3 regions of the Bradyrhizobium sp. B025 genome follow, and region 2 is predicted to be linked to each of the others. Evidence: predicted binding sites of a transcription regulator. Region 2 holds the regulator's gene; each other region holds the start of a gene.

Region 1 (2,266 bases), 3.6 Mb from region 2:
CCTTCAGGCCGCCGCGGAGACGGTTCACGACCAGGGTCGCGAGGGCTTCACCCTCGACGTCCTCGGCGACGATGACCAGCGGCTTGCCGGTCTGCACCACGGCCTCGAGCAGCGGCAGCAGCTCGTTCAGCGAGGAGAGCTTCTTCTCGTTGATGAGGATGTAGGCGTCGTCCATCTCAACGCGCATCTTGTCGGCGTTGGTGACGAAGTAGGGCGAGATGTAGCCGCGGTCGAACTGCATACCCTCGACGACGTCGAGCTCGGTCTCGAGCGACTTGGCTTCCTCGACGGTGATGACACCCTCGTTGCCGACCTTCTTCATGGCGTCGGCCAGGAACTTGCCGATCTCCGCGTCGCCGTTGGCCGAGATGGTGCCGACCTGGGCGATCTCGTCGTTCGAGGTGACCTTCTTGGAGTTTTTGACGAGGTCCGCAACGACGGCTTCGACCGCGAGGTCGATACCGCGCTTGAGGTCCATCGGGTTCATGCCGGCGGCAACCGACTTGGCGCCTTCGCGCACGATCGCCTGGGCGAGCACGGTCGCGGTGGTGGTGCCGTCGCCGGCCGCATCAGCGGACTTGGAGGCGACTTCGCGCACCATCTGCGCGCCCATGTTCTCGAACTTGTCCTCGAGCTCGATCTCCTTGGCGACGGTAACGCCGTCCTTGGTGATGCGGGGAGCGCCGAACGACTTGTCGAGCACGACGTTGCGGCCCTTCGGACCGAGCGTGACCTTCACCGCGTTGGCGAGAATGTCGACGCCGCGCAGCATCTTGTCGCGCGCATCAACCGAGAATTTGACTTCTTTAGCTGCCATCTGGATTTTTCCTTGAGGTTGGCTGGGGGCGAGAGGGGGCTCTTAGGCCGCCTTCTTCTTGGAAGCGGGGACGTCGAGGACGCCCATGATGTCGCTTTCCTTCATGATCAAGAGATCGACGCTGTCGATCTTGACCTCGGTGCCGGACCACTTGCCGAACAGCACGCGGTCGCCGACCTTCAGGTCGATCGGGATCAGCTTGCCGGCTTCGTCGCGGCCACCGGGGCCGACGGCGACGACTTCGCCCTGGGAGGGCTTTTCCTTGGCAGTGTCGGGAATGATGATGCCGCCAGCGGTCTTCTCTTCTGCGTCGATGCGCTTGACCACGACGCGGTCGTGAAGCGGACGGAATTTCATGCAGTCCTCCTAAGCAATTGCTCGGGTTGATGATTTCAGATTGTTAGCAGTCTGTGCCCGCGAGTGCTAGCACGGGTGAGGCTGAAATAGGACAGGAATTTTGCGGGGGCAAGGGCTTCTAGCAGAAAAATAAGCACTCGGAAGGCCCGGCTGCCAGAATCTCTTTCCCATCGTTAACCGTCCGCCGGACCGTATTAGCACGGAGCCGTCTCTGCTGCTAACGCATTGAATTTCAACAGCTTGTTAAACTTTTGGGCTTGAGATGGATTATCAGTTTGCGTCACATTTCTCTCATGTGAGCGCATCTCCACCGGGTGGCTCGTAAGCAGCGTGCCGGATCAAGCCACCCTGAATGCGCTCCTGCAAAGGAGGTTGGCATGGTCTCGCGGGTTGGGGTTGTTTCCGACGACTTCCGGAAACAGGTGCTGGGTTACGGGCTGACGACGGCTGAAATTCTCTATCGGATGCCGGATCATCCTTCGCTGCTTCAGACCTATGTCTGGCAGAACTACGATCTCTTCCCGAAATTCCCGGCGCTGACCGATTTCCTGGCGTTCTGGCAGCAAAAGCTCGACGGTCCCCTCTATTCGGTCACCGTCGCGCATTCCAAGCTGATCAAGCCGGCCGAGCTACGTGCGGTGGACGGCGTGTTCAGGCTGCATTGACGCAGCGATCAGGCGTCGCTGCTGCAATAGCGCTTCCACATCGCGCGATAGGCCTCGTCCGCCGCTTGCGCGTAGGCGACCGGGTTGCAGGCGGGCGCAGCCCTGACCTGTCCGGGCAACTCGCGGCGCAATTTGTCGAGGTCGTCGATCTCAGTCGCGCGGCTCACCGCGATGTCGACATATGCCTCCTCGCTGTCCGTAACCCAGTCCGGCAGGCCAAGCGCGGTGAGGATGGAGCCGGCGGCACGGCTGGGCAGACTGTTCCCGAGCTTCGCCACCACGGGCACGCCCATCTGCAAGGCTTCCAACGTGCTGACGCCGCCATTCTGCGGGAACGGGTCGAGGGCAATATCGACGCGATTGAACGATGCCAGATGATCGACTCGCAAGGTGGTTCCGAGCAGATCGACGCGTTCGGCCGGCACTC
Region 2 (2,266 bases):
CCTGCACGACCGTACCGGCGGGCACCGACGCATCAGGCACTTCGAACATCGCCTGCTGGAAGTTCGGGTCGAACTTCTGACCCTGCGGATCGAACTTCTTCACGCCGTGCTTTTCCAGCGCGTTGAGCAGCGAGCGCTCGGTGAGCTCGACGCCCTCGATCAGCGAGGTCAGGCCGGGATCGGCCGCGGCGCGGGCCTCGGCGGGAACCGCGTCGAGCGCGCGCTGGAGGTTGTCGGCTATGTCGAGCACGTCGCGGGCAAAGCCGGTGATGCCGTAGAGACGGGCGTCGGCGACCTCCTTGGTGGTGCGCTTGCGCAGATTTTCCATCTCCGCCAGCGTCCGCAGCATACGGTCGCGCGCCTCGGCGGCTTCCTTCTGCAACAGCTCGACCGAGCCCGGCTCGGGATCGTCGGGCATGATGTAGGGCTTCGACACCACGGGCTCGCCGGTCGGCGCGGTCGTGTCTTCGGGTTGCCGGTCTCGATCGGTCATCGGCTCTCTTTTCGAATTTGTCTCAGGGATTTTTCTGGCCCGGATATCGTGCTTCGGACGCCGAAAATCAAGCGCCCGTGATCGCCTCAGCCGCCGGTCAGCCCCCCAGAAGGCGGCTGACGATCCGGGCGGCGTAGTCCACGGTCGGGATCACACGGGCATAATTCAGCCGTGTCGGCCCGATAACGCCCAAAACGCCGACGATGTGGCCGGCGGCATCCCGATAGGGCGAGATGATGGTCGAGGAGCCCGACAAGGAGAACAGCTTGTTCTCCGAACCGATGAAAATCCGCACGCCTTCCGCGGTCTCGGCCCGGCCGAGCAGGTCGATGACGCCGCGCTTGGTCTCGAGGTCGTCGAACAAGAGGCGGACCCGCTCCAGATCCTCCAGCGCGTGCAAATCTTCCAGCAGATTGGCGTGGCCGCGGACGATGAGCTGGCGGTCCTCGTTCTCGCCGCCGGACCAGCTGGCGATCCCGGCCGAAATCACCTTCTGCGTCAGCTGATCGAGCTCGGCACGGGCCTCCCCGAGCGCGGTCTCGAGCTCGAGCCGCGCCTCGGCCAGGGTGCGGCCGCGAATCCGCGAATTGAGGAAATTGCCGGCCTCGGTGATCGCCGAGGAGGGAACTCCGGGCGGCAGCGTCAGCACGCGGTTTTCGACCTGGCCGTCCTCGCCGACCAGGATCACCAGCGCTTTTTCCGGTTCCAGCCGGACGAATTCGATGTGTTTCAGCCGCGCGTTGGATTTCGGCGTCAGCACCACCGCGGCGGCGCGGGTCAGGCCCGACAGCCGCGTCAGCGCCTGGTCCAGCGCCGCCTCGACCGACTGCGCCTGACCGACGGAGGTGAGCTGGCTCTGGATCGACTGCCGCTCGGCGTCATTGAGGTCACCCACCTGCATCAAGGCGTCGACGAAGAAGCGCAGGCCGAGTTCCGTCGGCAGCCGGCCGGCGGACGTATGCGGGGCATAGATCAGGCCGAGCTGTTCCAGATCGGCCATGACGTTGCGAACCGAGGCCGGCGACAGCGGCATCGCGATCAGCCGGGAAATATTGCGTGAGCCCACCGGCTCGCCGGTCGCGAGATAGCTTTCGACAATTTGACGAAAGATGTCGCGGGACCGCTCATTCAGCTGGGCGAGCCCTGCGCGCGGCGCGATCAGATGGATCGGATCGTGATGGGCCACAGACAGCAACTCCTCTCAGATGCTTATAATTTGGCCATCCGGGAGGCCCCTGACAAGCGTGGTTTTGCACTTGCTCGACAGTTGCTTGGAAACCGAAAAGGCCTTGCCGCTCACCCTCACCCCACCTACAAGCACCGCGAACAGCCTATTCCCGTGAGTTTTGGAGGATTTCCCATGCGGCCAAGCCGCCGTGCGCCCGACGAATTGCGCCCCGTGACGCTGGAGCGCGGCGTGGTCAAATATGCGGAAGGCTCCTGCCTGGTGAAATTCGGCGACACCCATGTGCTGGTCACCGCCACGCTGGAGGACCGCCTGCCGCCGTGGCTGAAGGGCCAGGGCCGCGGCTGGGTCACCGCCGAATACGGCATGCTGCCGCGCGCGACCTCGGAACGCACCCGCCGCGAGGCCTCCGCCGGCAAGCAGAGCGGCCGCACCGTCGAGATCCAGCGCCTGATCGGCCGCTCCCTTCGCACCATCATCAATCTCGAAGCGCTCGGCGAGCGCCAGATCACGGTCGATTGCGACGTGCTCCAGGCCGACGGCGGCACGCGCACGGCCTCGATCACCGGCGCCTGGGTCGCGCTCGC
Region 3 (2,266 bases), 2.8 Mb from region 2:
CCGAGCATCTTGAGCGTGACGTTCTCGAGCTTGATGCCGAGATCCTCCGAGATCGCCTGGCCACCCGTCAGGATCGCGATGTCCTCCAGCATGGCCTTGCGGCGATCGCCGAAGCCGGGCGCCTTCACGGCCGCGACCTTCAACCCGCCGCGCAGCCGGTTGACGACGAGGGTCGCGAGCGCTTCACCTTCGACATCCTCGGCAACGACGAGCAGCGGCTTGCCGGACTGCACGACGGCTTCGAGCAGCGGCAGCATGGACTGCAGGGTCGACAGCTTCTTCTCATGGATGAGGATGTAGGGGTCTTCGAACTCGACCCGCATCTTCTCGGCATTGGTGACGAAGTAGGGTGACGCATAGCCGCGATCGAACTGCATGCCTTCGACCACCTCGAGCTCGGTATCGAGGCTCTTGGCCTCCTCGACGGTGATGACCCCGTCGTTACCGACCTTCTGCATGGCGTCGGCGAGAAAGCGGCCGATCTCAATATCGCCATTGGCCGAGATGGTCGCGATCTGGGCGATCTCCTCGTTGGTGGTGACTTTTTTGGCGTGCGCCTTCAAATCATTGACGATGGCTTCTACGGCCAGATCGATGCCGCGCTTGAGGTCCATCGGGTTCATGCCGGCGGCGACGGATTTCGCGCCTTCCTTGACGATGGCCTGGGCCAGTACGGTCGCGGTGGTCGTCCCGTCGCCTGCGAGGTCACTCGTCTTGGAGGCGACCTCCCGCACCATCTGCGCGCCCATGTTCTCGAACTTGTCCTCCAGTTCGATCTCCTTGGCGACGGTCACGCCATCCTTGGTGATGCGCGGCGCACCGAAGGATTTCTCGATCACGACATTCCGCCCCTTGGGGCCGAGCGTGACCTTGACCGCATTCGCCAGCGTATCCACTCCCCGCAACACCCGGTCACGGGCGTCTGTGGAGAATTTCACTTCCTTGGCAGCCATGTTCGTTGCTCCTCTCTCCTCGATGACTGTCGGCTTCGCAAGTTGTGCTCAGGCGGCCTTCTTGACCGAGCCGGTCTTGTCGACCACGCCCAGAAGATCGCTCTCCTTCATGATCAAGTAGTCCTGGCCGTCGATCTTCACTTCAGTACCCGACCATTTGCCGAACAAAACGCGGTCTCCCGGCTTGACATCGATCGGGATCAACTGGCCTTGCTCGTTTCTGCCACCGGAGCCCGCGGCGATGATCTCGCCTTCCTGCGGCTTCTCCTTTGCGGTGTCGGGAATGATGATGCCGCCGGCGGTCTTTTCCTCGGCATCAATGCGGCGCACAAGCACGCGGTCGTGCAGCGGGCGGAAATGCATACACATCCTCCATGTCAGTTCAGCGATGTCCAAAAACCGGGTCCGGGCAACCGGCCCCCGGGCGAAAACGACCTAGGATCCGAAAAACGGCCGTTCAAGAGGTCTTTTAAAAATTTTTGTCACTCCGGCCGTCTGACTGCCAACCGCGGTCTTGAACGGCGGATTTGGCTCGACCAGTTAATTGGAAAGAGATCTTCCATTCATCGCCCTCGCTCCGGAGCTGACTGCGGATTGAGGCGTCAGCGAATGTAGAACCCGCCAAGAACGACGAACATGGACGACTATCGCGACGTGGTGACTGCTGGTCTGGCGGTGCTGTGCGCAGGTCTCATGTTGGTCGCCGGCCTCCTGTACATTCTGGGTTCGTCCGACGGGTCAAAACCGGCGGAGATTGAGCCGCCAAGCCCGCAAGTCGCTGCATCGAGTCCTTTGGAGATGGCGCCGGCGAAGCACCATTCGATCGCCAATTTCAGATGAAGGCAAACTGAGGCGCGGTGCCAGAAGCACCGGCGAGGTGCACGCATGGCCAGACCAAGCTCCGCTTGGGCTGCGCTCTTCAGCGGTTCAGGACCCAATAGACCAGGCTGAGCACTGCGCTCAAAAGCAAACATGTCATCAAAGGGAAATAGAACGTCATACTCTCCCGTTCGATCACGACGTCGCCGGGCAACCGACTCAGACCGATCCGGCTGAGATAAGGCCACAGCAGGCCGGCCATTAGACTTACAATGCCGAGAGTAATCAGAAAGCGCGCCATTGTTGCCGATCCTGCGGCTTGAAGATCAAAGGCCAATTTCAGATGCCTGGGTCGTCGTCGCTTCTTTTCCTGCTTTCGCTTAGCCTTCAACACGTCCGCTTGAGTGCGATAGGCCTTTGCCAAGTTAGGCGCCCCGCCGTGAGCGGGCCGACCACCTGCGCTCGAAGTCAGCTTGCCTTTCTGTCGACATGCT

Evidence for each region. Region 2 encodes HrcA, which represses chaperone genes, less so after heat shock. Its sites were predicted from a motif close to GTTAGCACTCNCNNNNNGNGAGTGCTAAC; they were not measured.
Region 1: a site for HrcA is predicted at 1,217-1,245, ahead of ACE10W_RS25165 (co-chaperone GroES). Genes of this name have one in related genera too.
Region 3: a site for HrcA is predicted at 1,432-1,460, ahead of groES (co-chaperone GroES). Genes of this name have one in related genera too.

The regions. Positions count from the first base shown of each region.
Region 1 covers NZ_CP170150.1:5,373,485-5,375,750, reverse strand. Annotated here, with positions in the region: gene groL (chaperonin GroEL) at 1-817, opposite strand, end outside; gene ACE10W_RS25165 (co-chaperone GroES) at 860-1,174, opposite strand; gene ACE10W_RS25160 (usg protein) at 1,552-1,839, shown strand; gene ACE10W_RS25155 (tetratricopeptide repeat protein) at 1,848-2,266, opposite strand, start outside.
Region 2 covers NZ_CP170150.1:11,785-14,050, reverse strand. Annotated here, with positions in the region: gene grpE (nucleotide exchange factor GrpE) at 1-493, opposite strand, end outside; gene hrcA (heat-inducible transcriptional repressor HrcA) at 591-1,679, opposite strand; gene rph (ribonuclease PH) at 1,854-2,266, shown strand, end outside.
Region 3 covers NZ_CP170150.1:6,151,613-6,153,878, reverse strand. Annotated here, with positions in the region: gene groL (chaperonin GroEL) at 1-953, opposite strand, end outside; gene groES (co-chaperone GroES) at 1,002-1,316, opposite strand; gene ACE10W_RS29010 (hypothetical protein) at 1,590-1,793, shown strand; gene ACE10W_RS29005 (DUF2905 domain-containing protein) at 1,873-2,196, opposite strand; gene ACE10W_RS29000 (ETC complex I subunit) at 2,241-2,266, opposite strand, start outside.